Regions from separate parts of the Sinorhizobium arboris LMG 14919 genome, predicted to be linked through region 2. Evidence: riboswitches for the same ligand, from Rfam matches in the RefSeq annotation. Region 2 holds a riboswitch; each other region holds the start of a gene.
What was found. Region 2 has a riboswitch for cobalamin ahead of SINAR_RS0105845 (ABC transporter substrate-binding protein). Riboswitches for the same ligand answer to the same signal wherever they lie in the genome.
Positions count from the first base shown of each region.

Region 1: another riboswitch for cobalamin. It lies ahead of SINAR_RS0114050 (aromatic ring-hydroxylating oxygenase subunit alpha); the one in region 2 lies ahead of SINAR_RS0105845 (ABC transporter substrate-binding protein).
Region 3: another riboswitch for cobalamin. It lies ahead of bluB (5,6-dimethylbenzimidazole synthase); the one in region 2 lies ahead of SINAR_RS0105845 (ABC transporter substrate-binding protein).

Region 1 covers NZ_ATYB01000014.1:611,242-621,109, reverse strand. The annotation lists gene SINAR_RS0114055 (FAD-binding oxidoreductase) at 1-550, opposite strand, end outside; gene SINAR_RS0114050 (aromatic ring-hydroxylating oxygenase subunit alpha) at 547-1,791, opposite strand; cobalamin riboswitch at 1,903-2,105, opposite strand; gene SINAR_RS0114045 (DUF6656 family protein) at 2,425-3,021, shown strand; gene SINAR_RS0114040 (L-threonylcarbamoyladenylate synthase) at 3,090-4,064, shown strand; gene SINAR_RS0114035 (FAD-binding oxidoreductase) at 4,093-5,526, shown strand; gene SINAR_RS0114030 (DUF1217 domain-containing protein) at 5,582-7,891, opposite strand; gene SINAR_RS0114025 (DUF6101 family protein) at 8,203-8,769, shown strand; gene ubiA (4-hydroxybenzoate octaprenyltransferase) at 9,144-9,868, opposite strand, start outside.
Region 2 covers NZ_ATYB01000008.1:1,113,734-1,123,601, forward strand. The annotation lists gene SINAR_RS0105835 (ABC transporter ATP-binding protein) at 1-494, opposite strand, end outside; gene SINAR_RS0105840 (FecCD family ABC transporter permease) at 491-1,525, opposite strand; gene SINAR_RS0105845 (ABC transporter substrate-binding protein) at 1,531-2,580, opposite strand; cobalamin riboswitch at 2,755-2,985, opposite strand; gene SINAR_RS0105850 (sigma-54-dependent transcriptional regulator) at 3,389-4,735, opposite strand; gene SINAR_RS0105855 (sensor histidine kinase) at 4,732-6,546, opposite strand; gene SINAR_RS0105860 (DUF1850 domain-containing protein) at 6,594-6,968, opposite strand; gene SINAR_RS0105865 (TRAP transporter permease) at 6,965-9,082, opposite strand; gene SINAR_RS0105870 (TAXI family TRAP transporter solute-binding subunit) at 9,291-9,868, opposite strand, start outside.
Region 3 covers NZ_ATYB01000014.1:1,705,290-1,715,157, reverse strand. The annotation lists gene SINAR_RS0119555 (phytanoyl-CoA dioxygenase family protein) at 1-477, shown strand, start outside; gene SINAR_RS0119550 (SDR family oxidoreductase) at 528-1,349, shown strand; cobalamin riboswitch at 1,389-1,602, shown strand; gene bluB (5,6-dimethylbenzimidazole synthase) at 1,648-2,331, shown strand; gene SINAR_RS0119540 (DUF2865 domain-containing protein) at 2,393-3,526, opposite strand; gene SINAR_RS0119535 (acyl-homoserine-lactone synthase) at 3,671-4,315, opposite strand; gene SINAR_RS0119530 (LuxR C-terminal-related transcriptional regulator) at 4,472-5,209, opposite strand; gene SINAR_RS0119525 (NADP-dependent malic enzyme) at 5,413-7,725, opposite strand; gene SINAR_RS0119520 (UDP-2,3-diacylglucosamine diphosphatase) at 7,990-8,835, shown strand; gene SINAR_RS0119515 (MFS transporter) at 8,972-9,868, shown strand, end outside.

The DNA.
Region 1 (9,868 bases), on a different contig from region 2:
GCATCTGGCGGGCGAGAACTTCGAGCTCCGCCTTGAACAGAAGATCGTCGGGGCGGCGGGCGCAGGAAATGAAGGTGACATCCATCTCCGGCGCGCAGTCGGCCATCCAGCGCGTCATCGACATCATCGGCGTGATGCCCGAACCCGCCGAAATGAAAAGATATTTTTCCCCGGGATGGCGAACGAAGCTGAAGTCGCCGAGCGGCCCCAGCGCCTTCACCACCATGCCGGGCTTCAGATTGTCGAACATCCAGCGCGTGCCGATGCTGCCGGGCTGCGCCTTCACGGTAACCGCCACGGAGAGCGGCCGCGACGGCGAAGAGGACAGCGTGTAGGTACGCATCACCGGCTCATCTGCAACGGGCAGTTCGAGCGTCACGAACTGCCCGGGCAGGTAGCGAAACCAGGCCGGCTTGTCGGAGCGGAACGTGAAGGTCATCACGTCGGCGGTCTCCGTGACCGCCGCAATGCACTCCAGCAGGTGCTGGCGGTCTCTCCAGGGATCGAGCTCGTCGAAATGGTGGAAGGAACGAGGCATCTCCATGATCATGCCACCCGCGAGAGATACGTGGCTCCGTCCTGGAGACGGTCCAGCATGAAGCTCGAATACCACTCGACGAACTGCATGACGCCGCCCTCGTGTTCGGCGGAATAGGGACCGGGCTCATAGGCCGGCGAGCGGATACCGAAAGCGTTCTCCTCGACGATCTGCCGGTCCTGGTCGTTGGTCTCCGTCCAGACATGCGTCAGTTCGTCGATCCGATAGTCCACGCCCTCCACCGCATCCTTGTTGACCAGCCACTTGGTCGTAACCTGCGTCAGTTCCGGCCCGAGCGGAAGCACACGGAAGGTGATCGCGTGGTCGCCAAGGATGTGGTTCCAGGTCGTCGGATAATGGAAGAGCAGCAGCGTGCCGATGCCATCGGCGCTCACTCCGGTAGAAAGCTGTTTGCTCACGGCCTTCTGGCCGGACATCGTGTAGCTCTCGGCGCCGTTGATCAGCGGCATCCTCGTCATGCGGAACTGGCCGGTGGGCGCGATCCGGAAGGCGCTCGGAAGACCGGCAGCCTCGCACTTCTGCCAATGGGCGCCGATTTCCGGATCGTCCATCGCCCCCTGGACCCCGGTCACGGTCGGCGCCTCCGGATAGGTGCGGCAGAGTTCCGGATGATTGGCAGCGCAATGATAGCACTCGCGATTGTTCTCCCAGACGAGCTTCCAATTGCCCTTCTCGACGATGGTGCTCTCGAAGGCGACCTTTGTCTCTCCGAGGCGGTGCGGCGCGAGATAGCCGGCGACCGTCTCGCGGAACGGCTGGAAGTCCATCGGGTGATCGGCAAGGCTGATGAAGATATAACCGCCGACGGTCTCGCAATGGATGGGCTTCAGACTGTGCTCCGCCGGGTCGAAGCCCTCGGGCATCTGCCGCGCGAAGAGCAGCCGGCCGTCGAGCTCGTAGGTCCACTGATGGTAGGGACACACAAGCTTGGCCGACGAGCCCTTGGACTGCGTGCAGACGCGCGAGCCCCGATGCCGGCACGAATTGTGGAGAGCCCGGACCGCGCCTTGCCGGTCGCGCACAATGACCACCGGATATTCGCCGATTTGCACCGTGAAGTAGTTGCCCGGCCGCGGGACTTCGCAATCATGGCCGATGAACAGCCAATCCTTGTACCAGATTTGCTCCAGGTCCTGACGGTAATAGTCGGGATCGACATAGAAGGCGCGATCCAGGCTATAGCCTTCGCGACGCGTCTTCAGCTTGCGCAGCATTTCGGTCTGAATTTCCATGCCCTTGTCCTCGTTTTCCGCCGCTCCGGAGAGGCAGGACAGGAACCCGCGCCGGTCGCATGGACCCGCAACGCATATGGCTCCGATCCGGCTGCCCGCCGCAACCAGCTGCTCGATTTGTGCTCCAAGGCTGGTTTCCGGGCTCTGGAGCTGTCCACGGGGGACCCGCCCGGCGCCTTCCCGGACGCGATGTCCAGTGGCCTTCTGCCGTGGCTGTTCGCTCCACCACCGTTGCGGGGGCAGCGCCGGGATTTGACCGGCTTCCCAATTCTCCGCCCTCTCTTCGAGGTGGCACCTTGAGTGTCCTCATCTAAGCTTGCGAGCGGGTCGGGCAACTGCCAATTGGCGACATCCGATTCCAGAAAGACGACAGGCAGAAAATGAAGCATTCGGCGACCAAGAGGGCAATATTATCCATAACAAACAATAGGGTAGATGAATCTCGATGCTGCCGGCCCTTTTTTGGGCAGCGTCGTTCACGACGCGAAGGCGATTTGCCGTTTTGCGACACTGCCCATTGGCGCAGGATCCGATCGACCCCGTCCTGCGCGACCGGGAATGCTTCGTTAACCGTAATGGCCTAACCTTGGCCGCTATCGACCCGCTTGCGGACAGGATGGCGCGAAGACGCCCATGGCAAAGTTCCGATATTACGAAGCCTCCGAAGAGGCACCGGCCGCAACGCCGAAACCCACCGCCCATACCGAGTTCCTGCGAACCGGCAGAATCGACAGACGCTGTTGGATGCCGAGCGAGCGCCAGTACCTGAGCTATGCCGAGGTCGCGCAGCAGACGGGGCGGAAACTGGCGACAGCGGGCGAGACGACCCACCGGCGGATCAACGGATTTCACACTTCGATCCGGTTCCCGAAGATGGTCTTTCACCGGACGCTCGCCGACAGCCCGCATCTCGGCTATTGCCATGTGACCGCCGCAAGTACCCGCCTCGCCGAGTTGCACGAGATCACCTGGTCCTTCTACTTCGCGAACTTCTTCTGCGACCTCGGGCACGAGGACCATTTTTTCGACCGTATCCGGCCGGGCTACTCGCGCATGTACTTCGCCGTTGCGACCGAACCCGATGCCGGCGAGGCGCGGATCGTCGTCAACCGGAATGTCCGCGGCAACGGGCTGATCTTCCGGACGCAGGATCCGAAGGTGGCCCTCAAGAACGTGCTGATGCTCGGCGCACGCGACGAAGCCCTTCGCCGGATCATTCGCGGGCTTTGACGAAGAAAATCGTTCTGTTTTTCCGACAGCTCCTTTAAGGAAGGCGACGGAAAGGACCGGACACCGCCATGGCCGAAGTCATAGACACGCGCATCGAACCGGAGCGGGCAATCGAGAAAGCCTGCGCCGTTCTTTCGGACGGGGATCCCGTCGCCATCCCGACGGAGACCGTTTACGGCCTTGCCGCTGACGCCACCAACCCCGATGCAATCAGCCGCATCTACGAGATGAAGGGGCGGCCGCGCTTCAATCCGCTGATCTGCCACGTCTCGGATCTGGCGATGGCCGAGGCGCATGTGACCTTCGACACGGTCTCTCGGCGCCTGGCGGAGGCCTTCTGGCCGGGGCCTCTCACTCTCATTCTGCCGCAGCGGCGGGAAACTACCGTACACGCGCTCGCATCCGCCGGTCTCGACACGCTCGGAATTCGCATGCCCGACGGTTTCTCGCGTCGGGTGATCGCCCGGTTCGGGCGGCCCTTGGCAGCGCCGAGTGCCAACACCTCGGGCGGAGTCAGCCCTACCAGTGCTGCCCACGTGCAGGCGGATCTCGGTCCCAGGCTGAAGCTTATCCTTGACGCGGGCCCGGCCGAGATCGGGCTCGAGTCGACCATCGTCAAGGTCGATGAGGGACGGCTGCGGCTGCTGAGGCCCGGCGGACTCGACGCGGCAGAGATCGAGGCGCTTACCGGGCTCGCCGTCGAGCGCCCGGAGACTGCCGGCGCCGTCATCGAGGCGCCCGGCATGCTGGCCTCGCATTATGCGCCCGGCGCGGCCGTGCGGCTCGATGCCGAACAGGTCCGGAAAGGAGAAGCCCTGATCCGCTTTGGCGGGAAGGCGCTTCCCGGAGAAGGCGATGCCGTGATCGTCATGGATCTCAGTCCAGGCGGCAGCCTTCGGGAGGCCGCAGCCAATCTTTTCGACTATATGAAAAAGGCGGATGCCACCGGCGCCGCGACCATCGCCTTCGGACCGATCCCGAGCGAGGGGCTCGGCGAGGCGATCATCGACCGATTGCAGCGCGCGGCCGCCCCGCGGGGCTGATGGCGCAGACACCGATCCAAGGCAGGCCATGACCACCATACTTCCTTCTCCCGAACTCATCGCCTCCTTCGCCGACATCGTCGGCCCTGGCAATGCTCTCACAGCACCGGCCGACACGGCACCCTACCTCGTCGAGTCCCGCGGGCTCTACCACGGCACGACGCCGCTCGTGCTCAGGCCCGGCTCCGTCGAGGAGGTTTCGCTGGTCATGCGTCTTGCAAGCCAGACCCGAACGGCAGTCGTGCCGCAGGGCGGCAATACCGGGCATGTGGCCGGTCAGATTCCGCGTGAGGGGAGAGCCGACGTGGTCCTTTCCCTCGAGCGGCTGAACCGCATTCGCGACATCGACCCGGTCGGCAACGTGATCGTGGCCGACGCCGGCTGCATTCTGGCAGACATCCGGAAAGCCGCCGACGATGTCGACCGGCTATTCCCTCTCTCGCTCGGCTCGGAAGGCTCGGCGCGGATCGGCGGAAATCTTTCGACCAATGCCGGCGGCACCGCCGTGCTTGCCTATGGCAACATTCGCCAGCTCTGCCTGGGGCTGGAGGTCGTGCTTCCGACCGGGGAGATCTGGGACGGGCTCAGACGCCTGAAAAAGGACAATACCGGCTACGATCTGCGCGACCTTTTCATCGGCGCCGAGGGAACGCTCGGCGTCATCACCGGCGCCGTGCTGAAGCTCTTTCCGAAGCCCCGCGGCCACCAGGTGGCCTTTGCCGGCCTCAGGAGCGTCGAGGACGCGCTTACGCTTTTCGATCGGGCATCGAGCGTCTGCGGGCCGGCCCTGACGGGCTTCGAACTGATGCCGAGGCTCGGCATCGAGTTCACCACCCGGCACATCGCCGGCGTGCGCGACCCGATGGAAACGACGCATCCCTGGTATGCGCTGATCGATATCTCCACCTCGGATTCGGCCGAAAGCGCGGAACGGTTGGTGCAGGACCTACTCGAAACGGTCATCGCCGACGGCCTTGTCGAAAACGCCGTCATTGCCCAGAACGAAGCGCAACGCAAAGCCCTCTGGCACATGCGCGAGAGCATGTCGCCGGCGCAGAAGCCTGAAGGCGGCTCGATCAAGCATGACGTTTCGGTGCCGGTATCGAGCATTCCGGCCTTCATGGCCGAGGCCGATGCGCTGGTCACGAAGGCCATCCCCGGCGCGCGCATCTGCGCCTTCGGCCACGTGGGCGACGGCAATATTCACTACAATATCTCCCAGCCGGTCGGTGCGGATAAGCAGAGCTTCCTCGACCGGTGGCGGGATATCAATGCGATCGTTCACGCCGTCGTACTCAAACACGACGGCTCGATATCCGCCGAGCATGGCATCGGCCAATTGAAGCGCGATGAACTTGCGGCGATCCGCTCGCCGATCGAGATCGAACTCATGCGACGGATCAAGCACGCCTTCGATCCGGCCGGGATAATGAACCCGGATAAGCTATTGCGGGAGGACTGAGACAGGTACGGACCGCATCGGGAAGCGCGTATTTCCGGCCGCTACTGCCGCTATCCTACCCGCCCTTCCTGAGCTGCGACAATTGAAAGAGCGTATCGGCGCTGATGCCGATATTCCCGCCGCTGCCTGAAAGCACGACCACGGCCGGATCGACCTCGGTGTTGTTCTCCAGATCGTAGAGCACGGTGAAGCGCGCGAGGAGTTTCTTCAGTTCGGCCGGATCGCTGAGCTTTTCAAGATCTAGGTTCTTCTCGACGATCTTTGCCTGCTGGTCGATGTCCATGGCGCTGAATTCGTCGGGCAGGCTGAAGATCGTGCGGAAGACTTCGGCAAGCGCATTGTCGGAGAGGAGATCGTAGGCGTCGACGACGGAGCCTGCCTGGCGTTCAAAGTAGAGTGCCAGGCGGACACCCGCATTGTCCTCGCCGGCCTGTTCTTCCAGCGTCTGGTGCAGGTACCGGTCGAGGGTCTCGTAAAGCCCCTGCCGCGTGACGATGATGCTCTTGTCCTCGCGCAGAATATTGCCCGCGCGGTCGAAGTTGAATGAAGTGACCAGGGCGGTATAGGCCCCGGAGTTCTGCTGCTGATTGATGAAGCTCTTTGGATCGTCGAGATCTGAGGTGAAGATGTCGCGGAGGAAATCGACGGTGACATTCTCCGGATCGATGCGGTTCGCCTCGAGAGCGAAATTGACCAGGCGGCTATCGGCCAGGAATTCGTCGAGAGAGGAAAGTTTGGCGACCTCCGCCGAGTAGTATTCGGCCTCGGCCTCGGCTTTCGCCTTGTCCTCTTCCGAGCCAAAACGGGACTTGTTGACGATGTAGGTCTTGGCGGTCTCCTGTATCAGCGTCTCCGATTGAGCCAATGCCGGGATGCCGACATCGCCCGATGTCGTAAAGTTGAACAGCTGGGCGAGCTTCAGGTAGCGCTCGTCCTTCAAGGTGTAGACGAAGCTCTTCGGGTCGTTGAGGTCGCTGGTCAGCACTCGTTTGATCGTTCGTGCGCTTTCGGCGTCGGGATCGAGACCGACCGCTTGCAGCGCGAAATCGTAGATCGAAGCCGTGTCGATGAAGTCGCCGACCGACGTCATCTTCGGGACGGCGCGCTTGTAGGCGTCGATCGCCTTCGCGTCCGCTGCGTCGTCCTTGTCGTTGTAGCGCGTCATGTAACGGCTGGAGGTGAGCGTCGTCTGCTCGGCAGTCTGCGCGGCATCGCCCGCCGCAAGCGTGCCGTCCGCCTGGAAGTTGAAGGCCCTGGCTAGCGCTTTGTAATTCTCGTTGCCCTTGCCGATCGTGTTGATGTAGCTGTTCGGGTCATCCGGATCGCTGGTCAGGATATTCTTGATCGTCGCCGGCACGATGGTGACCTCGTTGAGATCGAACGCGGTGCGGATGTAGTCATAGAGGCGCGTATCGGCGACAAGCTCGCTGACGTTCGCGATGCTCGCGATCTTCTCCTCGAAATAGGCCTTGTTCAGAAGTGCTGCCTGGGGTGTGATCCGGGGGTTGCTGGAGACGTAGAGCTCATTCATGGTCTTCTTGTGCGCGGCGGTCTGCGCCGATCCCGCGGCTACCGTGCCGTCGGCGTCGAATTGGAACGCTGCCGCCATCGCCAGGTAATTGCCGATCGTGGAGATCGATTTGTTGTAAGTGGCTATGTTTGCCTGAAGCTCCAGTTTCTCCGCCGGCGTCGTGTTGCTCTGCTGGAGCTTGGCCTGAGCATCGGCTCTGGCAGCCTGAAGCTCCGAAAGTCTGGGCTCGAGAACGGTGTTCGCATAGCTGTCGGGATCCTCGGCATTGCTGGAGAGAACGTTTCGGAGCGTTTCACGGGAGTAAGTGCTCTCGTTGATACCGAAGACGGTGAAGATGTAGGCTCGCAGACGGTCATTGTTCAGGAGTTGATCGACGCTCGTGACCTTGTCGATCATGACGTTGTAATAGCGCGTCTCTTCCTTCTGGATTTCCCCGATGCTGGCGATGCTCGTATTGTAAAGACCGATGATCTCGTCGAGTTGCGCTTCGGTCTGCGAAACCGCAGTCCCGCCGCCGAAGCTGAACGCCATCGCGAAATCGCGGTAGCGTTCGTCCGTCAGCTTGTTGGCAAAGCTGTTGTCGTCGGACAGGTCGCTATCCAGCACCTTTCGCATGAAGGCGACCGAGTCGATCATGTCGCCCAGACCATAGGCCTTCATCGCGTAGGAATAGAGGCGGTAGTCGCCAAGGAACTCGTCGACAGAGGCCACACTGCCGATGTTCTCCCTGTAGTACAGCGTATCGCGGGCGACGAGCGTCTGCTCCGATACGCGTCTCAGGCTGACCTTCATGTCGCGTGCGATGAGATTGTAGTCGAGATAAGTCGAAACCATGCGTCGCCCGCCAGCAAGGAACGGGGACCGCCGGCACTCCGACATCCCCTTGAAACCACATCGATGGCCGCAAGGATGGCGCGGCATGCTTGTGTGTGGCTTTTCGCCGCCGAAAATGCCCGCGATTTCGTTGACGAAAGAGAAACCTTGCGGCCTCGGTTTTTGCTAACCATTGGAGACGGCAAAGTTTTTTTAACCGCGAATTTTAAGCCGCCCGGAACAGAGCCGACCTATCCTCCGCCCATAGAGGACGAAAAAGTCCCGACAGGAAGGCCGGGAACGGCTCTCAAGGAAAACAAGGGCGATTTGAAATGCGCAATACACTCTCTCAACCGGCTTGGGTCGAAAACACGCTCAGACTTGACCCGAAGCGCTTTCCGCAGCAAGCAAGCTACATGCTGCGCGGGCACACAGGGAATGTCAGCATCAGCCTTGACGAGCGTGGCGCTGTGCTGCGCAAGGTGCTACCATCCAGTGGCCTGCCGCTTTCGATCGCTCTGCCGGCGCGAGCTTTCAAGGGCGTGGCGGCGCGGGCGATCGACCATGGCGACGGGGAGGTAACAGTGACGCTCGAACTTCATCACGATGATCCGGATCTCTCCATTCCGCTGCTCGTCGCGCATGATCTTTCGGATATCGCGGCCGATTGGCGCGCCTGGGCCGAGGCCTATCGCATTCCGATGCTGATGGTGGAGGCCGACGGGGTCGCGCGGCCGCTCGAGGAGCACATAGGCGATGTCCGTGCCGCTCCCGCGAAACCGCGCCGCCGCCATTCCTTCTTCGCCGAGCGCCGGCCACGCTTTCTCGTGCGCCGCTCCACCGGCAGTCTCGGCATCCAGATGAAGATCGACGGCCGCGAAATCATCGCCCGCGCCTGATCTCGGGGTATCGCACCTCAACACATTCAGCAGCAAGCCGGCCCTTCGCGGCCGGCTTTCCTTTTTGGCGCGCTTACCGCGATCACGGGTTCTTCCCCGAGGCGAGCAAGTGTTACCACCGAAACAAATGCGCCGCCTTCTTCATGGCATAAGCGATTCCTGACCAAGGACACAGATGAAGGAGACAACATGATCCGCAAGCGCCTTCTCGCGACCCTCGCCGCCATTCGAGCCCTTGTCGGCAGACAAACCGCAGTTCAAAGCCGCCAGCCAGAGGCTGAACCGAGCTGGGCGTAAGGACCGCTCGGACGGCCTGCCGAGACAATCTTACCTGCATCATGCGGGCAGCGATCCTCCGGATTCCGGAGGATTTTTCATATGAGCCGCACGACGAGCGAGAGCACAAGTCCGGCAAAGATGATAAGACCGACGACGCCGTTGAACTTGAACAGCGCAAGGCATTGCAACGGATCGTGGATGTTCAATACGAGGATCTGGTAGGCGAGCATAGCCGCGGCCGCCACGAGCCCGACATAGGCGAAGAATCCGGCGCCCGCCGCCGCGAAAGCGAAAAACATCAGAAGAACCGCAATCCCGTACAGTCCGATGAGCCACGGTCGTGGATTGTCGCCGAAGCGGCGCGCGGTGGATCGAACGCCGATCAGTTCGTCGTCCTCCCTGTCCTGATAGGCATAGATGGTGTCGTAGCCGATGGTCCAGGCGATCGCAGCGGCATAAAGGACGACCGCGGCCAGCGACAGGCCGCCGAATTCCGCCGCCCAGCCCATGACCGCGCCCCAGGAGAAAGCAAGGCCGAGGAAGAATTGCGGCCAGTCCGTGAATCGCTTGGCAAACGGGTAGATCGCGACCAGCGCCAGCGACAGGAAGCCGAGAAAAATCGTGAAACCGTTGAACTGCAACAACACGGCAAGACCCACAAAGGCCTGCAACAGCATGAATGCCTTGGCCCGAAAACGCGTAACGCGACCGGAAGGCAGCGGCCGAGAGCGCGTGCGCGCCACTTCCATATCGATGTCGTGATCGACGATGTCATTGTAGGTGCAGCCGGCGCCGCGCATGGCGATCGCCCCGACAACGA
Region 2 (9,868 bases):
GGCTCGTCGAGGAGCAGGATCTTCGATTGCTGCGCCAGCGCCCGCGCGATGTGCAGCCTCTGCCGCTCGCCGCCGGAGAGCGTGTGCCACAGGCGATCGGCGAGATGCGCCATATCGACATTTTGGAGAGCCGCGTCGACGATCGCGTCATCCTCCGGTGACCAGGGCGAAAGCGGCCCCAGATAGGGTGTGCGGCCGAGTTCGACCGCCTGACGCGCAGTGATCCGCTCTCCCGTCTCGGCCTGCTGCTCGACCAGAGCGAGCCGCTGCGCGACCGTGCGGCGTCCGAGCGTGCCGATCGGACAACCGTCCAGAAGCACCTCTCCCCTTTTCGGCTTGCGGATGCCTGATATGAGCGACATCAGGCTCGTCTTGCCGGAACCGTTCGGGCCGATGATGCCAAGAAACTCTCCCGTCTCGACCGTGAGGGAGACCTCCTTAAGAATTTCGGCCCCACCGGCCGACCATGAAACCTCGCAGGCCGAAAGCGTCATGCGCGGCCCCTCCTTTGTCCAAGTATAATCGCGAAGGCCGGAGCGCCGACGAGTGCAGTGATCACGCCGATCGGCAGGACCTGGCCGGGGATGAGTATGCGCGACAGGATGTCCGCGACGATCATGAACACGGCGCCGATGAGCGCCGCTGCCGGCAGCAGGACACCGTGGCGGACCCCGACGAGCATGCGGGCCGCATGGGGAATGACGAGGCCGACGAAACCGATCGACCCGACGATGGAGACCATGACCGCCGTCATCATCGCCGAGACGCCGACGAGCGCGAAGTAGGTCCGCCTGACCGAGATGCCGAGAGATGCGGCCGATTCCGAACCGAAGGTGAAAGCGTCGAGCGGACGGGCATGCCAGAGACACACGAGGAGACCGAGGAGCGTCACTGGTATGGCGAGCCAGGCATCCGGCCAGCGCACGCCGGAAAGGTTGCCCAGCAGCCAGAACATGATGCCGCGCGCCTGTTCGGCCGTCGCCGCCTTGGTGACGATGAAGGAGGTCAGGGCGTTGAAAAGCTGCGACCCCGCCACACCCGCAAGAATGATCGCCGAGGTGCCGCGGCCGGCCTTCACCGCGAGCAGGCTGACCAGGATGAAAGCGACCAGCGCGCCGATGAAGGCGCCCAGCGGCAGCGTCAGCAGGCCGGCGCCCGCACCGAGGATGGCGACGCTGACCGCGCCTGTCGAGGCTCCCGCGGAGATGCCGAGAATGTAGGGATCGGCCAGCGGATTGCGCAATAAAGATTGCAGGACGGCGCCGGAGAGCGCGAGCGCCGCCCCGCAGGAAGCGGCCACGACTGCCCGGCTCAGCCGGTAGCTCCAGATGATGCCCTCGTCGATCCGCTCCAGAGGATAGCCGGCATTCCACAGCCGGTTCGCGACCGTCTGCGCAACGGTCTTGAAGGGGATCGCCGTTTCGCCGATCGCAGCGCCCATCCAGAGCGCCGCAATCAGAATGACGAGCGCGGCAAGAGCCGCACCCAAGCGCCCGGTTCCCCTGCGCCCGGCCAAGGTCAGCATGCGGCTCACTTGCCCAACCCACCCTTGGAGGCGAGTCCGGCCTTGGCGATGGCATCCGCCAGCGCCTCTATGCCTTCGATCGTGCGGATCGTCGGGTTCATTGCCTGCGCATCCATGCCGAACACGTAGCCTTTGGCGACCGCCGGCATGAGTCTCGCCACGGGATCTGCCTCCAGGAATTCGAGCTTGGCTTCCAGGCTGTCGAGGGGGTAGCGGCGGCGTTCCATGGAGCCGGCAACGATCATCGTCGGTTGGGCCTTGGCGATGGTTTCCCAGCCGACCGTCGGCCACTCGTCTTCGGTCTTGATTATGTTTTCTATCCCGAGTGCAGCCATGATGTAGCCGGGTGCGCCATTCCTGCCGGCGACATAAGGGTCGGCATCGGCGGCGCTGGAAAACCAGAAGACCGCCGAGAGCCCGCCTCCGGCCGAAGCGACCTTGGCGCGCGCCGCCTCCTCGCGCCGCTTGAGCCCGGCGACGACCTCCTCGCCCTTTTCCTGGACGTTGTAGATTTGCGCCAGTTCGCGAATTTCCCGATAGACGAGGTCCATCGTGAAGACCTGCCGGCGCACGCCGTCGCTCGCTGCCGAATTCTCCTTTCCGGCGCAATCGGACGGAGACGTATAGACCGGAATACCGAGCTCCTCGAACTGCTCGGGCCTCGCGACCACGCCTTCCGGGCCGACCTGCCACTGGAACTGAACCGCCACCATGTCCGGCTTCTTGGCGAGCACGCTTTCGAAGCTCGGATCGTTGTCGGCCAGGCGTTCGACCTTGGTATTAACCTCCTCGAAGCCTTCAAGAACCGGGCCGACCCAAAGGGCGGTGCCGACGACCCTGTCCCCAAGGCCTAGCAGATAGAGGATCTCGGTGCTGCTCTGGCCGATCGAGACGGTGCGCATGGGCATCTTTTCGAAGGTGACCTGCCGCCCGCAATTCTCGAGTGTCAGCGGATAGGTCGTCTCGGCAGCGGCGGCAGGATGGCCGAGAGCCGTTGCGTCTGCGGAAATGGTAATGAGAGCCGCAATGAGCGGTCGTTTCAGAAAGGTGTTCATGAATCTTCCCCGAATGTGGTTGAAGGCCGCTATGCGGCTGTGGTGGTCAGGCGGCCGATCGGATTCGATCAGACGAATGGTGGCTGAGCCTCGGGGAAACTGATGAAGGGCTGCGCTGCAAGGCGCGGAATGTGGTCATGGCTTGCTCCTGCTCCGGGCATCCCCGCCCGTGACGTTGGATCGATGTTGACGGCAGGTCTCCTGGCTCACGGACAGAGGTCGCTCATCTGCCTTCCCGCGCTTCACACGCAGTGGCTGGCGCCTTGGCGCCACGAGGATGAACGACGATCCGCTTACAGTTGCGGGGGCAGCCACGGTTTTGGTCCCTTTTGGGTCGTCCGCACCGTGTTCCCTATTAATCCCCTCCACCTCACGGGTAGGGGAACCGTCAGTCCCAGTTAATGTGGAACGCAGCCGCCGGTCAAGGTGGAAGGCGACGGTTGTGCCCGCACACGTGATCCGGCCCATGCTGTCAATGTCCGATCACGGACTTGTCCAGTATGTTATATCATTACACGAGTCAACAGTGGATGCTCTGCATTGCAGCAGCACGCCTGCAAGGTACGCAGGTTCGCAGCACAGTCCCTGCCCCCCCGGCGGCAGAGATCACCATTCGAGCCCTGCACCCCAAAAAGCGGATCCACCTGCCCGCCATCAGGACTGTCAGGAGAATGACCGTCCCGCCTTCGACGAACTCTATCCTCCCGCCGAGATCGGCCGCCTGTCGGCCGTGACCGCCGCGCGCCTTCCCGTCAATGTGAACGGCACCATCATCCGGCAGGTCTGAGAAGCCGCCGATAGAAGCCCGTCAAGGAGCCGAGCGCTTCTCGGCAGACGTCCGCAGTCCATAGCGGGCAATCTTCTCGTTCAGCGTACGATGGGGAATCCCGAGGCTTATGGCGGCCTTCGCCGTACCGCCTTCGTGTCGCTCCAGGGCTTCGCGGATCAGATGGGCCTCGTAGGCCGCGAGTCGATCCGGCAGTGCGGCATCGGCAGACGCCGGGGCCTCCTCGGAATGATTCGCCGGTTCATCGAGGCCCAGCGCGAACCGTTCCGCCCGCGCCTTGAGTTCGCGGACATTGCCGCGCCATGCCTCCTCGCGCAATTGCGCCACGAGACCGGCCGGTACCTGCCGCTCGGCGCGGCCGTAGCGATGTGCGGCAAGCGAGGCGAAATGTCCGAATAGCAGGCCTATGTCCTCCCTACGCTGCCTGAGAGGCGGAATGCGTATGTCCACGGTCGCGAGCCGGTAGAAAAGGTCCTCGCGGAACCGCCCGGCGGCGATCTCGCCGGAGAGGTCGCTCTTGGCGGCGGCGAGGATACGGACATCCACCGGCCGCGGGCCGTTTTCCCCGAGCCGCTCGATCACCCTTTCCTGAAGAACGCGAAGGATTTTCGCCTGCAGGCTCAGTGGCATGGATTCGATCTCGTCGAGGAAGACCGTCCCGCCCGCAGCATGCTCGAACTTGCCCTGCCTGTCCGACAGCGCTCCGGTGAAGGCACCCTTCACATGGCCGAAAACCTCGCTCTCGAAGATGCTCTCGGGCAGCGCAGCGCAATTGATCGCCACGAAAGGACCGGCCGATCGCCGGCTTTGCCGGTGCAGGGCCTGGGCAACGAGCTCCTTGCCGGTGCCGGTCTCGCCGATGATCAACGTATCTATGTCGACGTCGGCCAGCATTGCAACGCGGCTGCGAAGATCGCGGATGGCCGGGCTGTCGCCGACAATCTCCATGCCGCCGCCCTCCCGGATCAGTCCCTGAAGCCGCGCGATCTCCTGTTTCATGCGGCGCTTTTCGACCGCCTTGTCGAGGACGGAGAGGAGGTGGTCGGCGTCATAGGGCTTTTCGATGAAATCCTCCGCGCCTTGCTTCATCGCCTTGACCGCCACGGTCACGTCGCCGTGGCCGGTCATGAGAATGACCGGCACCTCTCCGTGCGTCCGCACGATCGAGTTCAAGAGCGTCATGCCGTCTATGCCCGGCATGCGGATATCGGTCATCACCACGTCCGGCTCGTGGCTCATGAGCTGCCTATAGGCCTCTTCCGCCCGGTCAAAGGCGGAGACCGAAAAACCGCTGATCTCCAGCCAGTCGGTGGCGGCTTTCAGAAGATCGCGATCGTCATCGACCAGGAGAATGCGCCCACGGCTCATTGCGCTGCCTCTACAATGGCGGATCGACTGCCGATTGGCATCGAAACGGTTGCCACCGTACCGCCGCCGGGGGCTTCCGCAAAGGTGATCTCGCCACCGAACTCCCGCAGGATCGCGGTCGCGATGGCGAGGCCAAGACCCAGTCCCTCGCCGGTGAGTTTGGTGGTGAAGAAGGGCTCGGCGATCCGGTCGCGATGTTCAGGGGCAATCCCTGACCCGTTGTCCGTGACGACGACGCTCACACGCCCGGCTTCGACCGTTCGCCGGATCAGGATCAGCGGCCCCTCCCTGCCCTCGACGGCATCGAGCGCATTCAGGATGAGGTTGAGCATGACCTGCTCGAGCTTCACCGCAACGGCCGTGACGACCGGTGCCGGCCCCGATGCATCGTAGAACGGCACGACGCCAAGCGTCTTCGCCCTTGGTGCGGCGAGATCAAGCGCGTTGCGAATGACCAGGTCCATGTCGACGGGCTCGAGATCGGAGGCTCCCTTGCGGCCGAAGGTCTTCAGGTGCTTGACCGTCCGCTGCATTCGTTTGACCAGGGCACGGGCGTCGAGAAGCCGCTCGCCAACCTTTTCCGTGCCCCCCTTCTCGAGGAGGACACCGGCCGTCGCGAGCGTTGCTTCCAGCGCCGCGAGCGGCTGACTGACCTCGTGGACGATTGCCGTCGACATCCGCCCGAGAGCGGCCATCTTCTCCGAATGGATCAGCCCCTCCTGTGCGTGGCGCAGTTCGTCTTCGGTGCGCTTGCGCATCTCGACTTCGCGGGCGAGATCCCGGGTTCGCCGGGCCACCTTTCGCTCCAGGATCTCGCCTTGACGCAGGCGTGTCCGGATCATCAGCGCCCGTTGCTGAAGGAAATAAAGCGTCCCGGTGGCGACGATGCCGGCGATCAGCGCCGCAAGCGCCCAGAAACCTGCGACCTTTCCGGTGTCGCCGGCGCTCGTTGCCGCCAGCACCAGCCAGCCGTCCGGCTGGACGACCGAGAATTTCGCCACGAGCTGCTGCTCTCCCTCCTCCACAAGGAGCGCCGGAGCTTCCGCTTCTCCGGACGGCAGTGCCGCCACGCTCGTCGGCAGGATCGGCCTCGTCGCGGCGACATTCACACCGTCATATTTCCTTTCTTTTTCTACATGCGCCAAGGCCTCTGGCGAAAGCGGCACGAGCGGGCGGTATTTCCAGTCCGGATTGCCGGAAAGAAAGACGATTCCCCATTGATCGGCAATCGCGGTCTGGACGCCCGCAGCCTTCCATGTCGCCTCGAAAGGCAGGAGATCGGCCTTCACGACGACGATGATCGGCGGCCGGCCCGGCACGTCGATCCTCGAGGTCAGAAAGTAACCCGGTTTCCTGGTGGTGACGCCGATCGCATAATAACGGCCCGCGCCGGTGCGAAGCGCATCTTCGAAATAGGGTCTGAAGCTGTAGTCGTGCCCGACGAACGTCTCGGGCGTCGCGAAGTTACTGGCGGCCAGCGCAATGCCGCGCTCGTCGAGGACATAGAGCTCGGCGGCTCCCGCCTGTGCGACCACCGTCTCGAGGTAGCGGTTTGCCGCTTCGAGAACGTCGGGGCTCCGTTCCGTTCCGGCAAGGGCGCGTATGCGGGCATCCTCCCCGAGAACCAGCGGCAGATAACGAAAGCGCTCGATCTCGGTCTCGATCGCCCTGTTCGTCACGACCAGGCTTCGCTGCAGTTGCCCTTCCAGCGAACCGATCGCCGCACCGAGCGCGAGATGATAGGCCACGAAGGGCGCAATGCAGGTCAAGACCAGCATCAGGACGGTCATTCTGCCGATGTTGCGCATCATTGCCGTGGTCTCATTCCTCCTGCCTGTACTTCTCCTCGGCGACGGCGCTATGGCTTCGGGCTATCGCATGGCCGCAGGACGATGGGGTCCTGGCTTTGCGCCGCGAGCTCTCGGCAGCCGCCGGCGTCACAAAGCGTCCAGCCGGAGACGGTCGCCCCAGAGGCGGCCAGCACGAGCTCGGGGATCGGCGGCAGGTCGGGCGTCCAGACCCACCAGCCGCCCTGGCGACGGGCATTCTCTCCCGGCTCCATTCCGGCACCCGAACCCTGCACGCGCGCCTCCTCGAGAACGAAACCCCCGGTCGTGACGGCCCAGCGCTCCTGCCATTCGGTCTTCTCGACCGAATGGGTCCAGCCGAGGGTGAAGACACCTGCAGCAACGGTGACGGCCTTGCCGCCGATGATGCAGGCAAGCGCGCTCATGCTGGTTCCGCCTTCTGCCCGCCGGCGGCGTGGCGGGCGCGCCGCCAGATCAGGACGGCGAAAGCCGCGGAGAGTGCAAAGCCGACCTCGTCGGTGACCGGCAGGGCCGCCAGCAGCGTAAAGGCGGCAGCGGCTGCGAGGACCCGCTCGAACGCCCTGAGCCGGACCGCGGCGAAGCCCACCACGGCGGTACCCCATAGCGCGATCGCCAGGCCCGTCTTGACGACGATGTAGGCAACGGCAGCCGGATAGCCGATGGATCCGGCCAGTGCGCCGCCATCCTGCAGCATAAGGGCCGGCGAATAGATGGCCATGAAGGGGATGACGAAGCCTGCCGCCGCCACCTTGATCGCCTGGATAGAGATCCTCAGCCCGCTTTCCCGCGCGATCGGCGCCGCGGCGAAGCAGGCAAGCGCCACCGGCGGGGTCAGATCGGCAAGAATGCCGAAATAGAAGACGAACATGTGGCTGACGATGAGCGGCACGCCGAGTTCCAGAAGCGCTGGCCCGGCGATCGACGAGGTGATGATGTAGTTCGGGATGGTGGGAATGCCCATTCCCAGCACGAGGCAGGTCACCATGGTCAGAAGCAGCGACAGGAACAGGCTCTTGCCACCGACCGAGACGATGAACTGGCCGAAGGTATTGGCCGCTCCGGTCAGCGTCATCGTGCCGATGATGACGCCGACGAGCGCGCAGGCGATGGCCACCGGAAGTGCCGTTTTCGCCCCTTCGGCAAGCGCGTCGCGGCATATCACCAGCGTCTCCCGTCCGCCCTTCAAGAACGCGTTGCCGGCAATCAGCAGCGTCAGTGCGGCGACGATCACGCCGATGCCGAACTGGAAGAAGGCGGCCGCAACGAGGCCGAGACCCACCCAGAAGATGATCCGGATGACGCCGGCAGGAAGGCCCAGCGCGAGCGAACTGCCGAGGATGAGAAGGCCGGTGAAGGCGAGGCCGACGGTGCCTGCGAAAAGCGGCGTATAGCCGGAAAACAGCAACCAGACGAGCGCCGCCAGAGGCAGGATCAGGTGCCATTGCTCGAGGATTGCCGCCTTGGCCGAGGGCAGTTGCTCCTTAGGCAGGCCGAGCAGCCCGTACTTGCCGGCTTCGAGATGCACAATCCAGAAGGCGGAGGCGAAATAGAGGATCGCGGGTATGATCGCCGCCTTGACGACCTCGTAATATTCCACGCCCAGCGTCTCGGCCATGATGAACGCGACCGCTCCCATCACGGGCGGCATGATCTGCCCGCCCATCGACGCCGTTGCCTCGACGCCGCCTGCAAAGGCCGGCCGATAGCCGAACTTCTTCATCAGGGGAATGGTGAACTGACCGGTCGTCACCACATTGGCGACGCCGGAACCGGAAATGGTGCCCATCAGACCGGAGGAAATGATCGCCACCTTCGCGGCTCCGCCGCGCTTATTGCCGACAAAGCTCAGCGAAACATCGTTGAAGAGCCGGATCATGCCTGCCTTTTCGAGGAAGGCGCCGAACAGTATGAAAAGGAAGACATAGGTCGAGGAGACGAAAGTCGGAATGCCGTAGATGCCTTCCGTTCCATAGGCCATGTGGTCGATCACCTGCGAGAAATCGTAGCCGCGGTGATCGAAGGGGGGCGGCAGATATTCGCCCAAAAGGCTATAGGCCAGAAATACGCCGGAAATGATCGGCAGGGCCGGTCCCATCAGCGCCCAGGCGGCGGCAAAGACGACGGCGAGCGCGACGACCCCGAAGACGATGTCGCGCGGCAACGGGTCGCCGGCACGCACCAGCAGCTCCGCATATTCGTAGCACTGATAGAACGCGACCGCTGCACCGAGGAAGGCGAGGCCCCAGGCAATGATCTTCGCGGCCGCGCCGCGGCCTGCCAGCGTCGCCAGCAGAGGAAAGACGAGGACCGTGACGAAACCGACGTGAACCGCGCGCACGATCTGGCTGGGGAAATCGACGAGATGCGCCGCGGTGGCGATCTGGAACACGGAAAAGGCAAGGGCGATGGCAAACAGGATCCGTCCGTCCCATGTCGCCGGAAAGGCCTGGGTCAAGGCGTCGTGCCGGTGCAGTTCGGCAGACATGGCACGGCTTTGTTCATTGGTATCGTTGATCATGATTCCTCCCCGAATCCAGCATGGCCGGCGGCGCCACCGCAATTAAACCTCAAGCTTCCGATCGGATCGCAAAGTGCTGCATTGCGTGGCCGGACGCCGCCGTTCTCCCTTAAAGCACGTCGCCTTCAATGAAATTCAGCGACGCACCTCAGGATGTTGTCTGCCCGTAGTCATCCAAAACCGCTGGGACGGTTTTGGGAGACCTGCATCAGAGCAGGCCTTTTTCCTTGTAGTAGCGCTCAGCCCCCGGATGAAGCGGAATGGGCATACCCTTCAGCGCGTCCTCGATGCGGATATTCTCGGCTGCCTTGTGGGCTGCAGTCAGCGCGGGGAGGTTCTCGAAGAGCTGCTTCGTCATCTGATAGGCGGTTTCATCGGAAATCTCCGAATGAGTGACGAGGAAGTTGACGACAGCGACCGTTTGCACGTCGGTGTCCTGACCCTGATAGGTGCCGGCCGGGACAGTCGCGGCGATATAGGGCGCGCCGAGCTTGGTGGCTATCTCTTCGGGGACTGCGACCATCTGCACGTCGAGCGAGGTCGCCAGATCCTTGAACGAGGAGACGCCGAGGCCGGCCGATTGCAGGGTCGCATCGAGCTGGCGGTTCTTCATCAGCTCTACGGATTCGGCAAAGGGCAGGTACTCGGTCTTGCCGAGGTCGTCATAGCTCATACCGGCGGCGTCCAGAATCGCCCGCGCATTCAATTCCGTGCCCGACTTCGGAGCGCCCACGGAAAGGCTCTTACCCTTGAGGTCTGCGACGGTCTTGATGCCCGACTCCTTCG
Region 3 (9,868 bases), on a different contig from region 2:
TATCTGCCCGGATATCTCGCTTTGAAACGGCCGGAGTTCAGTGCCTATTTCGAACAGAACCACGTGCAGTTGCCGCTGGAGAAGGGCGATGTCGTGTTCTTCAACCCGGCGCTTTTTCACGCAGCGGGCAGCAACCGGTCTGCCGGGATCAGGCGTGTGGCCAATCTTCTGCAGGTATCCTCCGCCTTCGGCCGGGCGATGGAAACGGTGGATCGCGAACACATGTGCGTCGTGCTCTTCCCGGCTCTGAAAGTCCTTGCGGCCGACGGCAAGCTCACGCAGGACGAAATTGCCAATGCAGTTGCCGCGTGCGCCGAAGGTTATTCGTTCCCGACCAATCTCGATCGTGATCCCCCGGTTGGCGGTCTGGCGCCCAGGACGCAGGCACAGCTGATGCACGAAGCGCTCGCCGGCGAATGGAGTGCTGAAGCGTTTGCCGAGGCGCTGGCTGATCAGGCGGCGAAAAAGCTAAGCTAAACCACCTTGGCTCAATGCACGGCCATTAACATTTCAAAGGGAGGAACAGGATGAGCACGGACCAAGCCGGACTGGACGGGAAGATCGCCATCGTGACAGGGGGCACGCAGGGGCTCGGTGCCACGATTGCCGCACTCTTCGCGGAGCGTGGCGCCGCCGGCGTCGTCATTTGCGGGCGCAACGCGGCGAAAGGCGAGGCGAAGGCTGCCGAGATCGCCGCGGCGACCGGTTCGAAGGTCGTCTACGTACCGGCGGATCTCGAGCGGGTGGAGGATGCCCGTGCCGTGGTAGCGGCTTGTGACCGCGCCTTCGGGCGGGTCGATGCGCTGGTCAACGCCGCAGCGATCACGGACCGGGGCACGATCCTCGATACCAGCCCGGAGCTCTTCGACCGGATGTTCGCGGTCAATGTGCGCGCGCCATTCTTCCTTATGCAGGAGGTGGTGAAAGTGATGCGGCGAGAGAAAAGGGAAGGCACGATCGTCAATATCGGCTCGATGTCGGCGAAGGCAGGTCAGCCATTCATCGCCGCCTATTGTGCGTCGAAGGGGGCGCTGGAGACGCTGACCAAGAACACTGCCTATGCCGTTCTGCGCAACCGCATCCGCGTGAACGGCCTGAACATCGGCTGGATGGCCTCGGAAGGCGAGGACCGGATCCAGCGCGAATATCACGATGCCCCGGCGAACTGGCTGGAAAAGGCGGCAGCCAGCCAGCCCTTCGGCAGGCTCGTCGACCCGGCGGAGGTCGCGCGCGCCTGCGCCTATCTTTCGTCAGCAGAATCCGGCCTTATGACCGGTTCCGTCATCTGCTTCGATCAGTCGATCTGGGGCGCCTACGACGCGTCGCCTCATCCGGAGGAACCGCTCTGAGTTGGCCACCTTGCCGGCTTGCGTTTCGCCGGCGCCTATGGCCATATGCACCCGCCAGGTGCCCGCGAAAATGCGGGAGAATCGGGAAGCCGGTGCAGTTCCGGCACGTGCCCAACGCTGTGACGGGGACGTTCTCGCCAAATCAAGGTCTGAATCTTTTCAGAGCTTTGCCACTGAATATTGAACTTGTTCGGGAAGGCGGTGCGAACGGATGATCCGAAGTCAGAAGACCGGCCTGGCGAGATAGACCGGCCCCGCGCGGACGGCGGGAGGTTGCCGCATTGTTGGGGATCGAACGATGCTGCCTGAACAGAACGGCTGCCTTGCGGCCGCCGGAGCCTTTTCGTCGGACGAGCGCGCCGCCGTCTATCGCGCCATCGAGACGCGCCGGGATGTACGCGACGAATTTCTGCCCGAGCCGCTGCCCGAGGAGTTGGTCGCCCGGCTGCTCGGTGCGGCGCATCAGGCGCCGTCCGTCGGTTTCATGCAACCCTGGAACTTCGTGCTCGTGCGGCAGGACGCGACGCGGGAGAAAGTCTGGCGGGCATTTCAGCGCGCCAATGATGAGGCCGCAGAGATGTTTTCCGGCGAAAGGCAGGCGAAATATCGCTCGCTGAAACTCGAAGGCATTCGCAAGGCACCGCTCAGCATTTGCGTGACCTGCGACCGGACGCGCGGCGGAGCGGTCGTCCTGGGCCGCACCCATAACCCGCAGATGGACGTATATTCTACCGTTTGCGCCGTGCAGAACCTGTGGCTCGCCGCGCGGGCGGAGGGCGTGGGCGTCGGTTGGGTCAGCATTTTCCACGAGAGCGAGATCAAGGCCATCCTCGGCATCCCCCGGCATATCGAAATCGTTGCCTGGCTATGCCTCGGCTTTGTCGACAAGCTGTATCGGGAGCCGGAGCTCGCCGCCAAGGGTTGGCGGCAGCGGCTGCCGCTCGAAGATCTCGTCTTCGAGGAAGGTTGGGGGGTCCGTTAGAAGCATGTATTGATTCAAGAAGATGCGCGCCGTTCTTGCAGCGCGCTCGCAGCTGCGCGCTTCAATTGTCCTGCAGCGGCTGGTATCGCGGCCCAAGCGGATGCTTGAGGTCGATCGCGCTCTCCTCCTGCGGAAGGAACGTCGGACCGACGACGCGGACCTTGCTGTTGGCCGGGTCGTAGGGTCGCTCTTCGATCGGTTTGGGCGGCGTCTTCTTTTCACTGCCGATCGTTATGACGGACGGGCTGACGACCGTGAGCTTGCCGGCCGGGCTTGCCTTCTGCTCGTTGGTATCCGTTGCGAGGTCCGGAATTCCGCAGCCGCATATGCCTGGAGCCCCGACGCCACGCGCCCTGTAGGCGAAGGCCGCTGGGAGTTCGGCGTAAGGCCGTCCGGTCGACGCCGAAACCATCTGGTCGGCCTCTTCCGTTGCGAGCACATGGTAATAGAGCTCCGTCTCCGCTCCGGGGCAACGCGCGCGGCAGAGCTCGGCGTCGCGGCCGAAGTCTGCCGGCGTGGCATGCGAGGAGATGGGAAAGAAGGCACCGTCGCACGTTCTTACGCATATGGTCCTGAGGCTGCCGGCGAAATCTTGCCCCATGAGCGGAAGATCGGTCCCGGGGGCGTCGAGCAGAAGCGGATAGGCATCGCTGTCCGGCGGCAGGTCCCGCAGGATGTTACGGTGGACCTCAGTCGCGCCGGCGGCGGCGTTCGCAAATTGACGCTCGGTGGCACGGGCCTCCCGATTCTCCGGCGGCGCTCCTGAGCAGCCGTTGAGTTCCATGGCAGCGAGAATGCGCCGGCGAATGTCCTCGCCACCGTCGCCGATCAGATGCCGGCGCTGCGCCTTGAGTGTCCGCAGGTTCTGCTCCATCCGCGCGATCGTGTCGTCGATCTCTGCGCAAGCGGCCTCGTCATCGCCGCCGATGATGATGACGCTGCCGCTGCTGCAGTTCATCCGGCGGCGATCGTTCCTCGCGCGGCGCAGCTCGATATTCTGGCGAGCGACCGCGCCTGTAAAATCGCGCAGGCTGGCATTCGTCGTGAAACCCGTGGGAAGGTCGGCGAGACGCGCGCCCAGCCGTTCGCAAACGCCGGATGCAGAGACCGGGCCGGCCGTCGCCAGCGCCAGCGGTATGCAAACCGCCGCGATGCGCCGGATCTTGCGGGATGCGACCTTCGGGGAGGCGAACACTTGCTTCTTCCTGCGTTGCAGCGGACCGCTCCATCATAGGGCGTTGTCATGATGGCGCAACGGGAAGAGGGGATTTGCGTTAACAGGCAAGGCCCCGTGGATGGAGGCCCTGGGCCGCGCGAGATGCACGGCCCGGACCGTCGCTCAGGCGGCGCGTGCCGTTTCAAGCGACATCGGGCGCTCGAGAACGGTACCTTCGATGGCGGCCACGGCCTTCATCGTTTCGAGCAGGGTCTTGCTGACCTCCCAGGCGATGGCGACCGCATAGACGGAGCCGATCCTGTGCGGGTCGGCAATGCGTTCTCCAGGGCAACCCATGCGGCGGAACATCCGCTCCAGGAACACGTCGGTTACCGTGACGATATGGCTGATGCCCGAGGCAAGGCTCATCTCGCCGACGCCGCACATCAGTTCGGCCGCAGCGATCGTGACCTGGTTCGATGAGCGATCCTGGGAGATGTCGGGATCGATGCAGAAGCGGCTCGATTCCCACACCGACGCACTGCGGATTTCCGGATTGTCCCCGAGCAGGATCGGAAACGTATCGTCAAGCATGTTCGGGCCGAGCGTCGGAAGCAGCCTCAGGGAACCGCGAATCTTGCCCGTTTCCGGTGAATACGACATGACATAGAGCGGATTGGCTCTGTCGTAGTGATCTATCTCCCAATCCCCTTCGGTCTTGACGTCCCATTTCAAGAAGTCGTGGAACACGCGTTTGCGCAGCCGGAACATCTCGTCGATGGCCTGGGGATGCTGGCTGCGACCATTTCCGTTCACTATTCTGATCATTTTTCGCTCCATAGCGTCATTACGCGATGTAGCGATGCTGTCAGGCTCGGATGACACATGTAACTGTCTATAGTGACAGTTTATTTCCGCATTTTTTCCCAATAGTTTTGTGGGGGAATCGGCGGGCGGCCGGTCCCACTCCGGGCCGGCAACCCGTCAGATCGTGGGGATCAGAGCGTGTCGAACAGCGTGCGCTACAGCTTGCGTGTTGGACACTACATTGAGTTTGCGGCGGGCATTGGTCATGAAGAAGCGTACGGTTCGCTCGGATATGCCGAGAATCGTCGCAATCTCCCAGTAGCTCTTGCCGGCCGCCGACCAGGTAAGCACCTCTGTCTCCCGCCCGGTCAGGCGGAGGTCGCGCTCGTCGATCGCCCCGGCCATGGCCGAGTGTTCGAGCATGGAGGCGTGGAAGAGGTTGGCAGCAAGCTGGAAATCGCGCAGATGACAACGGCGGTATGCCGACCATTCCACCGGCGACATGTTGGCGCTGATCGCGAGAAGCGCCATGCGGCCCGCGGGCGAAGGGAGCGGTAAGGCCACGCCCTCGGTGGAAAGCCCGATTTCCTCGGCTGCCTCGAAGAGAGGCTCGCACTCAGGAAAGCGCCGCCGCGCCGTCGCCCACTCCACCGGTCTGACGCCGCCGAGCGCAAGCTTGAGGATCGGATCGATTCTATGAAGCCCTCTTGCGGCGTAGACTTCGGCGGCATAGGCGCCGAAGGTGTGATGCAGGCGGCAGATTCTCAACCCATCCGGAAGGGACTCCGCCTCCAGATACAAGAGATGGGCGATGTTGAAGGTTCGACGCATCAGGGCGAAGAATCGCTCGGGGTCCGCGCAACCTCCATATTCCACGATATCCAGCAGATTGAGGACAGCCTGTTCATTAGTCATGCCGTAACACCGAAACTTGCCCCTATAATAAACATGGTTTACGGCGGCCGGTTTTGTCTAGTGCAATATTTCGTAAACGGTGCAGCAATCCCGCTAATGCAATCTGAAATTGCATTTTGAGCGGAGATATCGCTGATGCAGCTGCGTCCTTACCGGTGGAAGGGTGTCCGCCATCCGCTGTGAATGAGGAGGCGCGCCACCCCTCAGTCGGGGTGGCTCGATTCGACAACGGCCAGCGCCGCCATATTGACGACGCCGCGCGAGGTGACGGACGGCGACAGAATGTGCGCCGGCAATGCCGAGCCCAGGAGGATCGGACCGACATGCAGGCTGTCCGTCATGGTTTTGACCACGCCGAGCGTGATGTTGGCAGCGTCGAGGTTGGGGAAGACGAGCAGATTCGCTTCGCCGTTCAGCGTGCTGTCCGGCATTACACGCTGGCGCAGGACCTCGGAGATGGCGGAATCGCCATGCATTTCGCCATCGACTTCAAGATCGGGAGCGAGCTGGCGCACGAGCTGCAGCGCGGTGCGCATCTTGAAGGCGCTCTCGGAATCGCGCGAGCCGAAGTTCGAGTGGGAGACGAGGGCTGCGCGCGGCGTGATGCCGAAACGGCGAATTTCGTTTGCCGCCATGACCGTCGTCTGAGCGATCTCCTCCGCGCTGGGGCTGAAGCTGACATAGGTATCGGTGAAGAAGGTCGCGCCGCGTTGTGAGATCAGGAGGCTGAGCGCCGAAAAGTCGAGCACGCCCGCACGCTTGCCGATGATCTGCGACACATCGCGCAAATGCTTGCTGTAGCGGCCTTCGACCCCGCAGATCAGCGCATCCGCTTCGCCGCGCTTGACAGCGAGCGCGCCGATAACGGTCGTGTTCGTGCGGACGATGGTGCGGGCTGCTTCGGGAATGACGCCGAGACGTCCGACGAGCGCGAAATAATCGTCGACATAGTCGCGATAGCGCGGGTCGCCCTCGGGATTGACCACCTCGAAATCTGCATCGGGACGGATCCTGAGGCCGTAGCGCCGCAGTCGCGTTTCGATGATTTGCGGACGGCCGATCAGGATCGGCTTGGCGGTGCCTTCTTCCAGCAGCACCTGGGCCGCACGCAACACCCGCTCGTCTTCGCCCTCGGCAAAGATCACGCGGTTCTTCGCCGCGTTCTTCGCCGCCGCGAAGACCGGCTTCATGATGAAGCCGGAGCGGAAGACGAAACGGTTGAGCTTATCGAGATAGGCGTCGAAGTCCTGGATCGGGCGTGTGGCGACGCCGCTTTCGGCCGCAGCCTTTGCAACGGCCGGCGCAATGCGCAGGATCAGCCTCTGATCGAAAGGTGAAGGAATCAGGTAATCGGGGCCGAACACCGGCGTCTCGCCGGAATAGGCGCGCGCCGCGACATCCGACGGCTCCTCGCGGGCAAGACCGGCGATTGCGCGCACGGCCGCCATCTTCATCTCTTCGTTGATGGTGCGCGCGCCGCAATCGAGCGCGCCCCGGAAGATATGCGGGAAACAGAGGACATTGTTGACCTGGTTCGGAAAGTCCGATCGTCCGGTGCAGATCATGGCGTCGGGGCGCGCGGCACGGGCCACCTCGGGCATGATCTCAGGCGTGGGGTTGGCCAGCGCCATGATCAGTGGCTTTTCGGCCATCTGCGCCAACAGTTCGGGCTTGAGAACGCCTGCGGCCGAAAGGCCCAGGAACACGTCGGCTCCGCCGATGCTGTCGGAGAGTACGCGATTGTCGCTGTCCTGCGCGTAAACGGCTTTCCACTCGTCCATGAGGGCCTCGCGTCCCTTGTAGACGAGACCTTCGATGTCGTGGACCCAGATGTTTTCGCGCCTCGCGCCCAGCGTGACGAGGAGGTTGAGGCAGGCAAGCGCCGCCGCTCCGGCACCGGAGGCGACGATCTTGGCCTCGGCAATGTCCTTGCCGGCGAGTTCCAGGCCGTTCAATACCGCCGCCGCAACGATAATCGCGGTCCCATGCTGATCGTCGTGGAAGACCGGTATTTCCATTTTTTCGCGCAGACGCCGCTCCACCTCGAAACATTCAGGTGCCTTGATGTCCTCGAGGTTGATGCCGCCGAAGGTCGGCTCCAGTGCCGAGACGACGTCGACCATCCGGTCGACCGTCGGTGCGTCGATTTCGATGTCGAAGACGTCGATCCCTGCGAACTTCTTGAAGAGAACGGCTTTCCCTTCCATCACCGGTTTGGAGGCGAGGGGACCGATATTGCCGAGACCGAGAACGGCGGTGCCGTTGGATACCACGGCGACGAGATTGGCGCGGGCGGTGAAATCGGCTGCGGTCTCGGGGTTGTCTCTGATGGCGAGGCAGGGTGCGGCGACTCCGGGCGAATAGGCGAGCGCCAGGTCGCGCTGGTTCCCGAGCGGTTTGGTCGGCTGTATCTCGAGCTTGCCGGGGCGAGGATAGCGGTGAAAGAAGAGCGCCTGCTGATCGATGTCACCGCTGGCGGGAACGGCTTGGGATTTCGCTTTATCGCCCGTGCTCATGCCTTTGCATTCCTTGAATTCTTGCGTGGGACGCGAGAGCGCGGCTGCGAGATCGCGTTCACGTCCAGTGCTGATCGATGTCGTGCCTTTTGGCATGAATCGACCAGCAGGTACAGTTTCGAGGCGGTTCTTTCCGCGGCATTCGCTGCGAATGCGCTTCGCCCGAATTGCACGACGGTTTTGAAGAGCGCGCCCCGTGTCATCTTCCTGAAACACGAGTCTGATTTTGACGGTCCTGAAACGGCTAACCAGGATGAGGCTGGCATGGCGGCGGCATCGGCACCCCAACAGGATTCCGTTCGGAAACTGCGGACGCTCTTCATTTCCGATGTTCATCTGGGCTCGAAGGCGGCCAAGACGGACTTTTTGCTGGATTTCCTGCGGCACCACGAGGCCGAGACGATCATCCTGGTCGGCGATATCGTGGACGGTTGGCGGCTGAAGCGCAGCTGGTACTGGCCGCAATCGTGCAACGACGTCGTGCAGAAGCTTCTGCGCAAAGCGCGAAAAGGCACGCGGATCATCTACATCCCCGGCAATCACGACGAATTCCTCCGCGACTTTCCGGGCGTTCATTTCGGCGGCATCGAAGTGGCGCAGCGCCACCTCCATCGGGGCGCCGACGGGCGGACCTATCTCGTGCTGCACGGCGACGAGTTCGACGTCGTCGTGCGCAATGCACGCGTTCTCGCCTATCTCGGCGACTGGGCCTACGACATGGCGATCGCCATCAATATCGGCCTTGCGGCGGTACGCCGTCGTCTGGACATGCCGTACTGGTCATTCTCCTCCTGGGCCAAGCTGCAGGTGAAACATGCCGTGAACTTCATCGGCGAGTTCCAGAAAGTCGTGGCCGAGGAAGCCCGTCGCCACAATGCGCAAGGGGTGATCTGCGGTCACATCCATCATGCGGTCATCGAAGAGATCGACGACATCAAATACATCAACACAGGCGACTGGGTGGAGAGCTGCACGGCAATCGCCGAACATCACGACGGTACGATGGAGCTTATCACCTGGCACCAGGTGCGCGGCGACACGGAGGCAAAGCAACACGCCGGCGAGGCAGAGGCGATGCCCGTCAGGCGGTTTGCGCCGCAGGCCGCCTGAGAGATCTTGGGGTGACGAAGGCTTGGCCGGCATGGCGGTTATCGTGGCGGTGGACAAGCTTCCGCTGTGACAACTAGCCGATGGCAAACGCACGCGCGGTTGTGTTAATGGTGGTGTACAGCCATCAGGTTTCTCCATGATTCCCTCATCTGCTCCCGCATTCGTCGCGGGGCCCCCGCCGCGCCATTTCGCACTCCGCATCGCGCTGCTCTTCTCAGCGCCGCTGATCGTCAACGGCTTCGCGATGCCGTATTTCCCGGTCTGGCTCAGCGGCCTGTCGCTCAGCGACTTCGAAATCGGCGTGGTGCTTGCGGTCCCGATGTTCATCCGGGTGATCACCGCCCCGCTGGCGGGCGTTCTCGCCGACCGCATTGGCGAGCGGGCGATCGTCCTGATCTGGTCCGGTATCCTGTCCTTCGCCGGGGCCATCGTTTTATTCTATGCGCAGAGCTTCTGGCCGGTGCTCGTCATCTACACTCTGCAATCGGCGGTTTATTCGCCCTATGTGCCGATTGTGGAGGCGATCGCGCTTTCCGGAGTGCGGCGCTGGGGTTTCGACTATGCGCAAATGCGTGTCTGGGGATCGGTCGCTTTTATCGGGGCGACGATGTTGGGCGGCTGGCTGATTGGGATTGTCGGGGGGCAGGTGGTCCTGCCGGCCATGGCGGCGGGCTTCGCGCTCACCATCCTGTTGGCCGTGGCGGCGCCGCGTGTCGGCCGGCCGCGCAGGCCCTCACCGATTACCGCGATCACCGAGCCGCCGCCGCAGTCGCTGCGCCAGTCCGATCTGCAACTGCTGCTGGTCGGCGTGACCCTGGTCAACAGCAGCCACGCGATGCTTTTCGCCTTCTCTGCCATCTACTGGCAGCATATCGGCTACAGCGGCACGCAGATCGGTGTCCTCTGGAGCGCCGGCGTGGCGGCGGAAGTGCTGATGTTCTTCTTCGCCAAGGCGATCGTCCGTCGTTTCAGCGTCTGGACCATGATCTTTTCCGGCTGCCTGCTCGCGGTCGTGCGCTGGCTGATTTTTCCG